One region of the Leptolyngbya sp. PL-A3 genome, then DNA from elsewhere that is predicted to be linked to it. Evidence: predicted binding sites of a transcription regulator. Region 1 holds the regulator's gene; each other region holds the start of a gene.
The links. Region 1 encodes NtcA, which controls nitrogen genes in cyanobacteria. Its sites were predicted from a motif close to TTTGTANNNNNNNNTACAAA; they were not measured.
Positions count from the first base shown of each region.

Region 2: the regulator NtcA is predicted to act here: its motif matches at 3,384-3,403, upstream of NDI52_RS03865 (DUF4278 domain-containing protein).
Region 3: the regulator NtcA is predicted to act here: its motif matches at 2,176-2,195, upstream of glnA (type I glutamate--ammonia ligase).

Region 1 covers NZ_JAMPLB010000012.1:89,006-94,412, reverse strand. The annotation lists gene fabI (enoyl-ACP reductase FabI) at 23-799, opposite strand; gene ntcA (global nitrogen regulator NtcA) at 1,409-2,080, shown strand; gene NDI52_RS11865 (DUF3084 domain-containing protein) at 2,255-3,661, shown strand; gene NDI52_RS11860 (pre-16S rRNA-processing nuclease YqgF) at 3,853-4,269, shown strand; gene NDI52_RS11855 (HlyD family type I secretion periplasmic adaptor subunit) at 4,312-5,407, opposite strand, start outside.
Region 2 covers NZ_JAMPLB010000003.1:87,617-93,023, reverse strand. The annotation lists partial or broken gene NDI52_RS03880 (PAS domain S-box protein) at 1-1,762, opposite strand, end outside; gene NDI52_RS03875 (AAA-like domain-containing protein) at 1,759-3,129, opposite strand; gene NDI52_RS03870 (hypothetical protein) at 3,177-3,353, shown strand; gene NDI52_RS03865 (DUF4278 domain-containing protein) at 3,631-3,807, shown strand; gene NDI52_RS03860 (glycosyltransferase) at 4,029-5,231, opposite strand.
Region 3 covers NZ_JAMPLB010000007.1:124,588-129,994, reverse strand. The annotation lists gene NDI52_RS08110 (DNA-directed RNA polymerase subunit beta') at 1-85, shown strand, start outside; gene NDI52_RS08105 (hypothetical protein) at 513-1,133, shown strand; gene apcB (allophycocyanin subunit beta) at 1,229-1,738, opposite strand; gene glnA (type I glutamate--ammonia ligase) at 2,398-3,819, shown strand; gene NDI52_RS08090 (adenylate/guanylate cyclase domain-containing protein) at 3,970-5,407, opposite strand, start outside.

The sequences.
Region 1 (5,407 bases):
CCTTGGCCCCCTGTCTCAACACCTACATCCCCATAATCTCGTAACCCGAATCCACGTAGATAATCTGGCCTGTGATGCCACTTGCTAGAGGGCTACACAGAAATGCTGCAGCATTTCCGACCTCCTCTTGCGTAACTGTGCGGCGTAGAGGGGCAACCTCTTCTACATGACGCATCATATCTAGAATGCCACCGACTGCTGAGGAAGCCAGAGTGCGAATAGGTCCAGCGGAAATGCCGTTCACACGGATATTCTGGGGGCCCATCTCTGAGGCCAGGTAGCGCACATTCATTTCCAGTGCAGCCTTTGCCACCCCCATCATGTTGTAGTTAGGAATGACCTTCACACCGCCCAGGTAAGTCAAGGTCACGACAGAGCCACCCTCTGTCATCAGAGGCTTGGCAGCCCGGCACAGTTGCACCAGGGAGTAGGCACTGACTTCCATCGCCAGATTGAAGTTGCCTCGGGAGACATTGCTAAAGTCGCCAGTCAGGTCTTCTTTGTTGGCAAAGGCCAGGCAGTGAATCAGAATGTCAAGACGACCCCACTTGTCGCGCACGGTGTCGAAGGCGGCAACCACCTGCTCCTCGTTTTGAACGTCACAAGGAACAAAGATAGAGGGGTTCAAAGGCTCAACCAGCTCTCCCACCTTCTTTTCAAAACGGCCCTTCTCGTCGGGCAAATAGGTGATGCCAAGGTTGGCTCCCGCTTTGTGGAGTTGCTGGGCAATGCCCCAGGCGATGGAGCGGTTATTGGCAATGCCAGTTACGAGGGCATTTTTTCCAGTTAAATCCAGCATGGGAATGAGGAGGTATGGAATATAAAGCGCCCTTCAGAATACAAGAAAGAGGGATCGTCGCGATAGGGGGCGGAGAGGAGACTTCGGGAACTCGCTTTTCTGGCTGTCACATCAAGCCAGTAGTAAAGGGAAAGGTTGAGTGCTTTACGCCCAACCTTTCCCTTTACTACTGGCTGCGTACTTCACCCAATTCAGAGCCCTAATTTTGCCGCTAGAAAGCAGCAGCAAAATTTGATTTTTGGGTTGGGAGAGACATGAAATAACAAAGTGCTATGGAGAGATAGCTCATTGTTATTTAATCCGTTCAAAATTTAGTTTTAATAAAAGAATACACTCTGACGAGATATTATTCACTATTAAGTGAATCTCATGGTTCAGGTCTATGGCCTCTGTCTTCTGGCAAATAATGCGATCGCAGCCAATCTACGGCAATATTTTTGGGCACCAGGGGTGTAACTTGAGGTAGTTCGCTCTGTAACGTAATTTTCGATACAAAAACTAGCTCTAAAGTTAGTTTAAGTGTTCTAAAGTCATGATTCGGTCAACTTTTGCTGACTTGAAGCAGGATTTGATTAGCCCCCTCACTACGGTTTAGGCAGGACGAGAGGAATGGTTGTGGCACAAGATAAGCCTCTGGCGGATGTCTTTCGTCAATTAAGTGGTGGTGTTTTCCCGCCGATGGTGGAGACCTTCGACCGTGGCAAAACCATCTTCTTCCCCGGAGACCCGGCAGAGCGTGTGTACTTTTTGTTGAAGGGTGCAGTCAAATTGTCTCGGGTGTATGAAGCCGGGGAAGAGATCACCGTGGCGCTGCTACGGGAAAATAGTGTGTTTGGTGTGTTGTCACTGATTACTGGGCAGCGGGCCGATCGCTTTTACCATGCTGTCGCCTTTACCCCCGCAGAACTGTTGTCAGTGCCCATCGAACAGGTAGAAAAAGCCTTGAAAGAGCACCCAGAGCTATCTATGTTGATGCTAAAGGGTCTGTCATCTCGGATTTTGCAAACAGAAATGATGATTGAAACCCTGGCCCACCGGGATATGGGATCGCGATTGGTCAGCTTCCTGCTCATTCTCTGCCGGGATTTTGGCGTGCCGACCCCGGAGGGGATCACCATCGACCTGAAGTTGTCGCACCAGGCGATCGCCGAGGCCATCGGGTCTACCCGCGTCACCGTTACCCGCCTACTTGGGGAACTCCGGACGGACAAGATGATTTCAATCCACAAGAAAAAAATTACGGTTTACAACCCGGTGGCGTTGAGCCAGCAGTTTACGTAACCCAATTTTATGGAGGAGGGCTGTGAAACAACCCTCCTCCATAAAATTTTGTTTTTCGTTGAGGAAAGATGCACTGCACCCTTCCCTGACAGAGTCTCGTTTCACATCCCGTAATTACACGCAAAACACTCAGCAGAATGCAGTAGGCTGTAGCTGTATTAGACAGAGCCGGGAATGACCACGGGGCTTGTATTAATTGCAGCAATTTTGATTTTAGGGGCGGTAATTGCCACGGTGGGCGATCGCCTTGGGATGCGTGTAGGTAAAGCGCGTCTCAGTTTGTTCAACCTGCGGCCTCGGCAGACGGCCACCCTGATTACTATCCTGACGGGTATCGTGATTTCGGCGGTGACCTTTGGTATCTTGTTTGCGATCAGTGATCAGCTACGGACAGGGGTTTTTGAGCTGGAGCAGATTCAGGATGACCTGGCGACAGCTCGGGAACAGTTGGATCAGGCCCGTACGGAGCAGGAGGAGGTTCAGTCTGAGCGAGATTTGGCATTGAGACAACAGCAACAGGCGCGGCGGCGGCTTCAGGAGACAAATCGAGAGTTACAGCAGGCGATCGCCCAGAGCCAGGCTCGAGAGCAGCGGCTCAAGGAGACGAGCCAACGTCTAAGTTCCACCGAAGCTCAGCTGCAACAGGTAGATGCCAGCTTCCAGGAGGCCCGCGGGCTGCTCCAGAGCGTCACGCAACAGGCCCGTCAGTTACGCAGCGAGATCAACCAGTTGCAGCGCGATCGCAACCAGCAAATTGCCCAACGCGAACAGGAGATCGCCGAACGCGAACAGGAGATTGCCGAACGCGACCGTCAGATTGCCGAACGGGAAGCTCAGTTGAGTACGCTGGAAACTCAGCGCACAATTTTGACTCAGGCAATCGCAGATCTAGATCGCGAGTTCCAGGGGTTACGTCAGGGGAATGTGGCATTGCTTCGTAACCAGCCGTTGAGCGCGAATCTAGTCCGAATTGTTGACCCCGATAGTGCACCTCAGGTCGTGCGGGAGTTACTCCAAAACGCGAACCGGGCCGCTCTGCTACGGCTCATTCCGGGTACAACCACTGTCGATCGTCAGGTGTTAGCCGTCACCTCAAATCAGGTGGAGTCTTTGCTAAATCAATTGAGCGATCGCCAGGAATACGTCGTGCAGGTGCTCTCAGCGGGTAATTACGTGGTGGGAGAGCCCTGTATTTTGGCAGGGGAAGCGTGTATTCAAGTCTTTATTTCAACAGCATTGAATGAGTTGCTATTCCCCAGCAATGCCGTGTTGGCCAGTTCCAATCTTAGCCCTGAGCGGCTCACCGCAGCCCAGCTTACCGAGCAATACTATATTCTGATTCGCACCGCTCAATTCCGCATGCGTCAGGCCGGGGTGTTAACCGACACCCAGTTGCAAATCGCTGATGGGCAGCCCGAAACAGTCGGTCGCTTTTTCCAGGCGTTACAAGAACTGAGTGGTGTGGTCGAGGTGCAAGCCCGCTCTAGAACTCCGATCCTAACGGGTGGCCCTAACCCGATTGTGGTGAACCTGGTAGCCCGCCAAAATGGACAGGACCTTTTTAGTACAGAATCGTTTTAAGGCATGGCTGAATGGAGTATGGTTTTTGGGTGTGTGCGATCGTCGTTTTTACGCCCTTACAGCGCTTTTCAAGCGCTTAAAATCTGGTTGTTTTTGTGAGAGCCGCGCGGAGCGCGGCTCTCACAAAAACAACCGTGGCTGATTCAAGCGCAAAGCGTTGTAAAAAATTGTTGTCGCAAACATACCCGGCTATGACCGAAGCAAATCATTTCTATATTCTCGGATTTGACCCTGGCCGGGATAAGTGTGGTGTTGCCGTCCGAAGTGCCGCTGGGCTAATTGTCGAGCATCAGGTCATTCCGGCAGGAGAGGCGATCGCCATCCTCCAAACCCTTTGCCAGCGCTACCCCATTGCTCAAATTGTCTTAGGTAACCAGACGACTGCCAAGCAATGGCAGAGAGAGGTGCAACGGGCACTACCCGACATAGCGATCGCCCTGGTCGACGAACGCTACAGTACCCTGGAGGCGCGCGATCGCTACTGGCAGATGTACCCGCCCCAGGGCTTGCAAAAGCTAATGCCGCAGAGCTTACGCCAAATTTCCCGGCCGATTGACGACATCGTAGCGATTTTGTTAATTGAGCGGTATCTGCAAGCCCAGACATAAAAAGAGGGGGCTGACCAGTGTCAGCCCCCTCTTTTTATGAATTTAGCGAGTCTTGAAGGCTTCGTCGAAGCGACGGGTAATGGGTTCCATTAGGAAAGTCAGAACGGAGCGCTGGCGGGTTACGATTTCGGCAGTCGCAGCCATACCGGGTACCAGTTCTACATCGCGATCGCGCACCCGTACCACATTACGGCTGAGGCGAACTTGAGCCGAGAATACAGGCCCTAATTTTTCATCAATGGTGGCATTCGGGCTAACCCGAATGACTTCTCCTTCGATGGTGCCAAACTCCTGGAATGGAAACGTGGCCAGTTTCACCTTAGCTCGCATGCCCGGCTCAATAAAGCCGATGTCCCGGTTCAGTACCTTCACATCTAGCATCAGATTGCCACCCTCTGGCAGGATGGAGAGCAACTCTTCACCGGGTTGGGTGGTGCCTTCGGCCAAACTGGTACGCAGATTGTAGATGGTGCCATTAATAGGGGCGCGGATGACATCCTGATCCCCCTGGCGGGTGGCCTGCCGCAGTTGGCCCTCCACATTGCTCAGTTCTTCCCGGCGACGGGTCAGCTGGCTGAGAATTTCGCTCTGACGTTCAGAACCGAGACGGCTGACCGTATCCTGAGCACCCCGGAAGCCCTCTTCGGCTTGTCGGATCTGCTGTTGCTGAGCCGCAATATCTTGCTGTAAAGAGGCTACCTGGTCCTGAGCCTGGGTCAGGCGATCCTTGGCTTCCAAATAGTCAAAGCGAGGAACCGCGCCATTGCTGGGGTCGGCCAGTTCCCGCATGCCTGCCTCACGCTCCTGAGCATTGGTTAAGGTCGTTCGCGCATTGGCCAGGTTTTCTTGAAGCCGGACGAGACGGGTACGAGCTTCAGCGATCGCCGAAGCTTGCCGACTGGCTTCTGCCGCTGCCGTCCCCCGTTTGGCCTCATACTCCTGCAAGCGAGAAGCTAACAGTTGATCTTGAATCGGCGTACCAGAATCAGACTGCCCTGTGCGCTCTGCTTCCAGGCGAGCAATATCCTGGCGGATGAGCTTGGCAACCCCTTCCAACCGCTCTACCTCAGCATTGGAAACAGCCGCATCTTGTTCGATGAGAATATCGCCCTTTTGGACGCGATCGCCCTCCTTCACC
Region 2 (5,407 bases), on a different contig from region 1:
GTAACCGCATCAGTAGATCCGGAATCGCACTCACAATGGCCTGGTTGGCAACTTCTGCCTTCCGCAAAGCCGATTGGGTTTTGCGCCATTCTGTAATATCGATCCCCACAACAACGGTGGCACGGCTCTGCTGATACTTCTGCGCCGCCATCAAGTAGCTGCGTTCTTGCCCATTTACCTGAATGGAAACCTCCTGAGATGTGGAGGTCATAGAACTGGCTAAGAACGACACCATGAAACTTACAAAGTCAGGGCTATTTCCAACCACCCCGACAGCACGACCCACAACAGACTCAGGGGCAATGCGCATATTCTGAGCCAGATAGGAATTGATCCCCAAATAGGTGCCATTAGCGGCAATCCAGGAAATGGGACCAGGGACGGCATCCAGCACCGCAGCGAGTTGTTCATTTGCCTTCGCTAGATCGTCTTTGGTCGCTTGCAGGTCGGCGTTACGCGCTTCTAGAGCTGCGATCGAGTCTTGCAACTGACGAGCCATCTGGTTGAACGATTGGGCCAGCTCACCCACCTCATCCGGACGATTTACATCTACAGGTTCCTGCCAGTACCCCTGGGCTAGTTCCCGAGCCGCCTGGTTGAGTCGCAGAATGGGTCGAGTAATCCAACGAACGGTGAGAACGCCCACTCCAACAGCAACCGCTAAAGATAACAGAGACAGGAACAGAGTTTGTTCGGTGCTGGCCTGAATCTGGCCCATAAAGTCGGCTTCGGGCACAACGACCACAATTAACCAATCAATTCCCCGCCCATCCCGGAAGGGGAGCACCTGGACGAGTTGGCGATCGCCCTCCCCATCTTTATAGGCCAACTGTTGCTCGCGTTGAATGCTGCGAAAGTTGCCGAAGTATTTCTGTAAAAAGACGGCAGTACCTTGAACCAGCGGAGCCTCACTCTCAATGGCTTTACGATAGTTAATTCGCTCTCCACTCCCCGAAACAACGGTCTCCCCCGTTGACGTAGCGACCAACGTACCTTCGCGGTCCATAATAAAGGTTTGGCCGTGCGTACCTACATTCAGAGTGCGCAGAAAGGTACTCATCTCAGCAGGCAGAATAAAATCGGTGCCACAGACCCCCAGCAGTTTCCCGTTACTCAGGTTATAAACAGGTTTGCTCGCCGTAATGGTTGGCAGGTCGGTATCAAAATCCAGGTAAATCTCGCTCCAGGCAGGCCCCATGCGGGCTTTCGCTGCTCTATACCAGGGGCGTACGCGAGCGTCATACTTGTTTTTGCCCACGTTGAACCGGGGACCGGGACGTCCGGCTTCATCAATGGTGAAGTAGTTGGCGACCCAGTTCGATGCTCTGTTGTAAACCACCAGTTGCAGGGCGTGATCGCCCTCCCGTGGCCCCACTCCCAATAGGGAGCCATCCTGCTCACTCCCACAATAGATCAGGTTGGTGTTGGGATAAATTTTGGCCTGCTCCCAGAGCTGACCAAATCCTTGAGCATTGACAATATCAATATCCCCACTCAATACACCATTGGCGTTGATACGATTAATCGCATGGGGAATTTCAACGTAGGTTTCCAGTTGCTGCCGAATGCGAGCAGTAACCTCATTGCGCAATTGCGAAGACAAATCCCTGACAGCCGCCTGACCATTACGAAAGGCCAGGTAACTGATTAACCCTACCACCCCTGCCAGTTGCAGCACGAAGGGAATGATCAACACCTGTCGCAGGGACGTGCGGTGGAGGCGATCGCGCAACGGCTTATTTAGGGCTGAGGGCAGCTTCATAGGGTGGATCCTTGGAGGCGATCGCGGAAGTACTGAGCGTACAAATTGCAACTGCTACGAGCTAAATTCCCCTGCATCTGCACCAGACCCAAGCTCTGAAGTTTGAATCCCTGCACTAACTCTATGGGGATCGGCTCAGAGGCCGTGACCACTTTAGAAAATACCGCCGCCAGATCTGGGTTCTGCTGTAGTGCCCAATGCTGACGTTGCAGGTGTTCGCTGTAAATGCCAACCGGGATCGTTTTCGGATCGAGAAGCTCTGCCAACGTCACATCCTGATGCCAGATGTGATAGAGCGCCGTCTGTATCAGATAGGGTGATCCCCCCACCAGGTTCATTAATTGCTGTGTTTGCTCCAGGGGCCAATCGAGGCCGTGGCGCTGCACCAGATCTTGAATTTGCTCCAGAGTAAACGCCTTCAGTTCAACAGGCAAGCCCACGTTAAAGGGAGACTGGTTCACATTGAGAGGAATGTAAACCTCTGTAGAATGGGCCACAATCATCCGTAACTGTTTCCAGATGTCACGGTTTTTGGCCTCTTCATGCCAGGTGCGCAGTAACCCAAAAAATTCATCCGCTAGATCTGGATAGTCAAATAGGCGATCGACATCATCCAGAGCCAGCACCAGAGGCTTCTCTGCACCGGGCAGAAGATACTGTTCAAAGTAAATTTTGCAACTGATTTTGCTACCAAACAGATCATCCCAGTAATCATCAATGCGTCGAGGCAGTTGTAACCCGAGGCCTACATTGGCGCAGAACCATTGTAGAAATTGATCCAGGTTTTGAAAGATGGCTTTGTCTGCAAGTTGGAAACTCAGAGATACGGTCTGACAACCCCGCTGCGATACCTGGGCCAGAATGCGGCTCATGAGCGAGGTTTTGCCCATCCGTCGGGGGGCCTTAATACGAATCAACCCACCGGGTTGTAGCACCACTTTGTAGCATTCTGTTTCTGTCGTGGCCCGCTGGATGTAGAAGCTTGAATCGAGAGGTACCTGCCCTCCCGGCAACTCTGGAGCATCATCGGGCTCACCCCCATCATTCATCTCTTCGACAGAAACTTGAGGCAGAGTGAAGTCAACGGGTTCCAGGGTTAAGTTAAACGCCCGAAACAAAATCTTTAAGGTCTGCTTATCGACACCCGATTCACAGGCCATGACCTTCATTAAGGTGTCTACTGCGAGTCCTGTCCGTTCACTCAATGCCTCCAGGGTGTAACGATTGCCAAAGTTATCAGCAAATTCGGCATCGGTTTTAGCCTGCTGCACTTTTTGAAACCCCTGTGGGGTCAGAACCACCCCACGCCGCCGCCGTCGTTTTGGGGCCTGGGTCGAGGTCGTAAACTGATTAGACGAAAAAGACATGGGGGCGCAGTCCTAAGCAAAATAGGGTTGCTAACGACGGAAATGTATTGGTAGAAGCCACCGGATACCTTAGAAACAGTATGGCAGGGCTTGCCGGAACTGTTTGTTATGGCGAAGGCATCACCCAAGTCCGCTACAAAAAGGACAAAATCCGCAACTCCGAACTTTTTTTCAGCTTAGAGAAATCTTACTTTGGTATTGCAAACAACGCTATGTTCATCTGACTTCTTATTGCTAAGGTTGAGGGCGATCGCTTCCTATATCAGGCTAAAAAACCCTCAAAATCGTTAGTTTTTGTAGATTTTACCTGGGGCGGCAGGAGTGCCGTGCTTCCATTTTCCGCTTCCCTTGCGCCTTATCTTCCTCCTAATACCCTAAACATCGGTGGTTTAACTGCGAGCCAAACCGCAAACTGAGGTCAAGGTCAAAGGAAGCCAAGGCCCCCAAAGGGGGTTGGCCCAAGACCTGAAAGAAAACCCCCATTTTCTAAAGGAGTCAAAAATGGAACTGTTTTATCGTGGCGCCCCCCATGAATCAGTGAATCCTGAGGTGGAAATGATAGATAGTGGCTATGAAGGTCGTTTCCTGGGTAGAGCTTACAAAATCCAGCAGGGTAAAGTTACCCAACACTACACCCCCGTGTCACTCAAATACCGTGGCATTCACTACCGTGCATGAGGTTAAGATTTCTTGAAGCCTTTGGCTCGAAGTTCCTGTTTGAATCCGAACAGCTCTTTTGCAAATAATGGCGTGAAATCATACCCAGGAAGTCTGTTGCACCAGGATAGAGGTGAGGGCAACCCTGTCTCTATCCTGGTGCAAGCGCTGTAACGTGAGAGCCTTTTAAAGGGTTGTTTTTCATGCGCGAAGTGCACGAAAAACAACCCCTCCAGTAAGTTTTAGTTTTGGCGGGCTGCTACATCTGTATACACGGCTTCTGCGTGTTCTACCCGCCGCCGAAAGGTTTCTAAAAATGTGTGTTCCTGGGCAAATTTCTGTGCAGTCATTGCCTTCGTGGTGATTTCTTCTCGATTTTTATTCAAGTTAGCAACCTGCCGAGCCAACAGGTCGGGGCGGTTTAAGGGTACAACCCAACCGGCATGCGAATTGTTGCTCAGTTTTTCGAATGCCTCATTACCGTAACCGACAATTGGAACACCGGCTGACATGGTTTCGATATAGGTACAGGACGGGTCTCCCTGCCGATGGCAACAAATAAATAAATCCATTTTGGATTTGACAAAGGGGAAGAACTCAGACTTAAAATCTGGAACCCCTAGCATGGTAATCTCATTACCCAACGACTCCTGCTGGATCCGTTGTTTCATCGGTTCTTCTAAAACCCCGGCCCCGCTGATGTAAAGATGGTATGGCACATGCAGGCGCTTCAGTTGCTGGGCAACTTCGATGAGGTGATCAGCCCCCTTCATGTGATTTAAGCGCCCGGAAAATACCAGTTGTAGGGGTTCTGTGTCAGATCGATAGAATGCCCGCTTCTCAACATCATCCTGCGTTGCCATCATATCCTCGGTAATCCGGGTATCCAGATAAAGCATAGGATGGGAATTGATAGACCGATATTCCTCAAAAATTGGAAAACCGTTACATTGCAGCCCGTCGGCTAAGGCGATCGCCCGTCGTTGGCGTTTTTCCTGCTGCTGTGCCCATAAATTCTGCCGCAACCGTTTCAGCGGATTTGTAGTGCTCACTGCAATGATTTGCTGTCGAGTCTTGAGGGTGTATTCAGCCGTGTAAATGCAGGGAATTCCATGCTCCCGGCACAGTTGGCTGAGGTGATTTTGGTGATAGTCAACGCTACCGATAACAACACAACCTTTTAGATACTCAATTAAGTTTGGCGAATCATAGGGGACAAACTCCATTTCAAAAGGTAAATCATGACGGTTCATGACCTTTTGATCAACTTCGTCAACTCCGTTTTTCTCTTCTTCAATCAGAACCTTGACTCGCCCATTCCACAGGCTTTCATACATCAAAACGGCTTCAATAAACTTACGTGTAATAATAATTTGATCATTAGGTAAAAGTTTGATCTTAAAGTTGGGTATTAAAGCCAGGGTAGGCCGATTATGGCTATGCATAACTTTGGTGTTTGTCTTTATTAGGAGTACTTTCAGTATTTTGGATCAGTAATCTAGCAACAGCTATGACGTTAGAATCATGAGTTCTCTCTAAACCTCTATTGAGTAGAGGGCCTGAGGGAATTGATGGTTCCAAGGGTGGGGGCGATCGTTTCGTTACGTATGGAGAGTATATT
Region 3 (5,407 bases), on a different contig from region 1:
GTTGATTGGCGGTACCGCGTCGGAAGTTGACGACGATGACTATGAAGACGTCGACGATGACATGGACGACGATGATGAGGATTAAAGACCTCTAGGGCACTCTGTGCAGCTTAAGTAAGATGGTGTAGAACACTCGTGTTCTACACCATCTTTTTTTTGGGTGTTATAGGGCTCAACCATACAGCGCCGTTGGATTGATTCTGCGCAGAATCAACTTGAATAATCGCTATATAACTCGCACAAAATATCCCTGCACGTTGAGCCTGGGTCTACTTCACGGCCACTCTGCTAGAGCTGTATAGACAGGGGAAATTAAGCTCAAGGCCGACGATTTATGGGTCTAACAAGTTCCCTATCGGGTAATGGGGTTTTCCCTAAGAGTTGGGTTGTTTTTGGCCTGGAAAAACGCTGCAATCCCTTGCCAGTCCCGTACTTTGCCGGATGGCAACTGTCCCATTTCGACGGATGATAAAAACACACTTCATAACATTTCACTCCTGGCCTCTCACGTTATGCAATCCTTTTTATCTGATCTTTCTGATGGGATTGGTCAGGCTGATACTGATCAGCCATTGATTCTAGAGTCACGTACCCTCTACCGTTCCTGTCATATTGTTTTGACAGAAACGGGTGAGCGTATGCCTGCAATTAATTATGGGAATCAGTTTTATAGCTTCTTCCGCTCTGAGCGAGATAGAGCGCGAGCTTTAGAATTAGCGACTAAACTGCGCCAGCGGGATCACCTTCCCCTACTCACCCAAACCCCCAAGGGATTCGCGATTTGGGTCTTTGAGCCAGATGCCCTTTTAGCGTCTCAACAGGCGATCGCTCAAAGCTTTACTGATGCGGATTCCTCCTATGACGAGTTGGATTCGTCCTACCGTCTCCTGACATCAACGGATAGTTATCAAACGTGCGAGATTTCTGTTCCTGATCTCGATAAACGCCTCTCCGCCATCCTCTATGAAGGCCGCTTCTATAGCTTATTCAAGACAGTTGATGATCTTCAGCAAGCATGCCAAATTATCAACCGGCTCAGCTACCGAGGTGATGAAACCGTCATCATTCAATCAGCCGAGGGCATGAGCTTATGGATTTTGGAACCGGATGGTTTTTTGGCTGCTCGCATTTGATTTGTTGACATGCCAGGTAAACATAATAGTGAGCCAAAAAGCAAAAGGGACGTTCTAAGAACGTCCCTTCTGCTTTTTCAGAAAATATTTGAGAATTAGACGCTTTGCTCGCTCAGTTCAAGCGTCATGTAATCAAAGGGCTGATCCACAAAAGCAGTGGAGCTAATACCCGCAGCAGCTACCTGTTCCTTCACCAGTTCCTTCATAATTTGGATACCACGAACGGTCGGAGCGATGGGTACGCTCAGAGAGTTGTAGGTTTCCCGCAGACCCTGGAGTACACGCTCATCCAATACATCCATGCTGCCTGCAATGATGGCATAGCTGGCGTAACGCAGGTAATAGTCCATATCCCGGAGACAGGCGGCGTAGCGACGAGTGGTATAAGCATTACCACCGGGACGAATCAGTTCAGGTACTTCCTCGAACAGTCGGGAGCCTGCTTGCTTCACAATGGCTGCGGCGTTCGAATTGATCACAGCGGCTGCTTGAACCCGCTCCATACCTGTTGTGAAGTAGGACTTCAGGCTATCCATGGCGTCCCGATCCAGGTATTGGCCTTTGATATCGTAGTTTTCAATCAGCTTTGTGACTGCGTCCCGCATAAAATAAAGTCTCCCAACACAGGTTTATTGATAGTTCAGATGTTACAGGGGATTGTACGAGCCCTGCGTCGTCTCTGATAAAACTGGCTTCTATGCCGCAATGAAGCTAAGTTTATCACGGGACATTGTGCGGAATGAGGCTTCTACTGCCTCTATCGGAGCTGGCCTGATTAAGTTTTATGACTAAGGATCGGACAACTATCAAATCTCAACATTTTTCTAAAGATTAGGGACCATCGCCGTATTTTTCTGGGAAAAATGTTGTTTTTTGGGCAGTTAGAGCTTCCAATTTCAGAAAAGTTAAGTGTTACATACAAGCACTTCTTTGAGGGCGATCGCTCCTTGGGGATCAATTTGAAGGATTCTCTGAGGAGGGGTTTAATCCGTAGAATTGCCTCGTTTAAGAGGAATCTAATTTCTTTAGAGAACTCACGCATTTTGTAGTTCTTTATACAAAATGCGTGCATCGCAGTTCCTACGATTATGCAGGTGCAGTTAAGCCCAATTACCTGATCAAGATGTTTGGATTCAGAGATCTGTGTGGGCAGGGGAAGCGTGGGTCAGTAGGCGAGCCATCCTTGGGCAGCTCAGAGGGTTGCCTTCCATGTGCATCATGCGTCACATTTCTTTGAATATTTGCCGGAACTAAGGAGTAGTTCATGACCAAGACCGCTGAAGACGTCCTTCGTCTAATTAAAGACGAAGGTTACAAGATGATCGATCTGAAGTTCATCGATATGCCAGGTACCTGGCAGCACCTGACGGTTTTTGAGAACCAGATTGATGAATCCAGCTTTACAGATGGGGTTCCCTTCGATGGTTCTAGTATTCGGGGATGGAAAGCCATCAACGAATCTGACATGACGATGGTGTTGGATCCCACCACCGCTTGGAAGGATCCTTTCATGAAGGAGCCGACCCTTAGCATTATTTGCAGCATTAAAGAGCCCCGGACGGGCGAATGGTACTCCCGTTGCCCTCGTGTAATCGCGCATAAGGCGATCGATTACCTGAAAGCTTCGGGTATCGGTGACACTGCGTTCTTTGGCCCTGAAGCTGAATTCTTTATTTTTGAAGATGTGCGCTTCGATCAAACCGAGAGCCAAGGCTTCTACTACGTTGACTCGGTAGAAGGTCGTTGGAACTCCGGTCGCGTTGAAGAGGGCGGCAATAAGGGTTACAAGCCTCGCTACAAAGAAGGCTACTTCCCTGTAGCTCCCACGGATACGCTGCAAGACATCCGGACGGAAATGCTGCTAACCATGGCAGACTGCGGTGTACCCATTGAAAAGCATCACCACGAAGTAGCAACCGGCGGTCAGTGCGAACTGGGCTTTAAGTTCGGTACTCTGGTTGAAGCAGCTGACTGGCTCATGACCTACAAGTACTGCATCAAAAACGTGGGTGTACGTCACGGTAAGACGGTTACCTTCATGCCCAAGCCGGTCTTTAATGACAACGGTTCTGGGATGCATACCCACCAGTCCATCTGGCGCGATGGTCAGCCTCTGTTTGCGGGCGACAAGTATGCCGGTCTGAGCGACATGGCTTTGTGGTACATCGGCGGTATCCTGAAGCATGCACCTGCGCTGTTGGCTTTCACCAACCCCACCACCAACTCCTACAAGCGTCTGGTGCCTGGTTTTGAAGCTCCCGTAAACCTGGCTTACTCTCAGGGTAACCGTTCCGCTTCCGTGCGAATTCCTCTCTCGGGTACCAATCCCAAGGCGAAGCGTCTGGAGTTCCGTTGCCCCGACGCAACCTCCAACCCTTACCTGGCGTTCGCAGCAATGCTCTGCGCCGGTATCGACGGGATCAAGAACCAGATTGATCCTGGTGAGCCTCTGGATGTGGACATCTATGACCTCAGCCCTGAAGAATTGGCGAAGGTGCCTTCAACCCCCGGTTCTCTGGAAGATGCGCTGAGCAGCCTGGAGAAGGACCACGAGTTCTTGATCACCGGTGGCGTGTTCACCGAGGACTTCATTGGCAACTGGATCAACTACAAGTTGGACAACGAAGTGAACCCGATGCGTCTGCGTCCTCACCCCTACGAGTTCGCACTCTACTACGATTGCTAAAGCAGAAGGTATAAGACAGAAAACAAAAGGCGTGACCGGTTCGTTCTTTGTCTAAGTATCTGTGTTGGTTAAAAAAAGGGAAGGGTTAGTCCTTCCCTTTTTTCTTGGGTGTTTGAAATTTTGCAAGCACAGCGTGCATACAAAAATTGCTTATTTGGTGGTCATCGTGTGAACGCCATCCCAATGCGCTGATGGGGGAGTCAGGAGGTAGGTGTGGGCACGCTCCAGGTGAACGGCGATCGCGCGATCCGTGGGTCGCAGCTGCTGCGCTTGCTCAAACCGTTGAATGGCGGTTTTGAAATCCATATGGGTGTAAGCAATACGAGCTTTGTAGTACAGGTCGAGGAATTCTTGGGTCTCGTCGTCGGGGGGAGATTGGCGATCGCCTATCAATTCATAAATGGCGATCGGCTGGGTTTTACCCTTCACTCGAATACGGTCCAGTTCCCTTACCCACACCTCATCCTTACAAAGCTGATAGGTAAACTCGCTAAGAATAATGTCACAACCATATTCCTTCGTGACGCCTTCCAAACGAGAGCTAATGTCTACACCATTTCCAATCACGGTGTAATCCATGCGTTTTTGGGAACCGATATTGCCAGAAACGACCTCGCCGGAGCTGATGCCGATGCCGATGCGAATCATTGGTTGGTTAATGAGTTGTCGCTCGGCGTTAAACTCGGCCAAGCGTCGTCGCATATCTAAGGCAGAGCGCACCGCCATAACAGCATGATTTTGGAGAGGGAGAGGTGCCCCGAAAACGGCCATTAAGGCATCACCAATGAATTTGTCGAGGGTGCCTTCAAAGTTGAAGACTGCCTCCACCATCGTCTCGAAGTAATTGTTCAGCAGGGTTACGACATCGGCCGCTTCCATGTGCTCCGTCAGGTTTGTGTAGCCGCGAATATCAGAAAAGAGGATGGTAACGTCCTTGCGTTCGCCTACCATGAGGGCATCTTCGCCCAGGGCCATGACCCGCTCAGCGACACCGGGTGTCATGTAGCGGTACATGGTGGCCTTCATCCGTTTTTCCTGGCTAATGTCTTCCAAGACAACTAGACCACCTCGCACCCGCCCTTCGGGGTTCGTGAGTGGATTAACGGTGAGGTTGATGCTGCGCTCAATCTCTTGAACATGCTCAGCCGGAATGGGGGAAGCGTCAGATGTCTCTTGGTTCCAGGGGAGGTAGTGGTTGGGATGCGTGGGCGATCGCACTGCCAGCACATGGGTCAACCCATCCGTATCCTCCAGCCGCACAATGGGGGCATCCTCGGCAGGTTTCACATCCAAAGTCGTGGCTTTGTCAGAGAGAGCGTGGGACTGCTGCGACTTTTCCTGGCCTAATAAGTAACTGCCAACGGTTAGGGTTTGCTCTGGTACATAGTGCCGTGCACCATGCTTCAGACTGTCCTCCAGGCGCATCCGCAGGTTATCGACGGGGACCACATCCCAGACCCAGCGCCCGGTGAGTTTGCGAATCCAGGTTTGTTGCTGCCGTCCCCCGTCCCGTTGTAGGGGGCATCCCAGTAACGCCAGAGCTGCGTCATTAATGGTGACAATGCGACCTTCCAGGTCGGTGGAAATA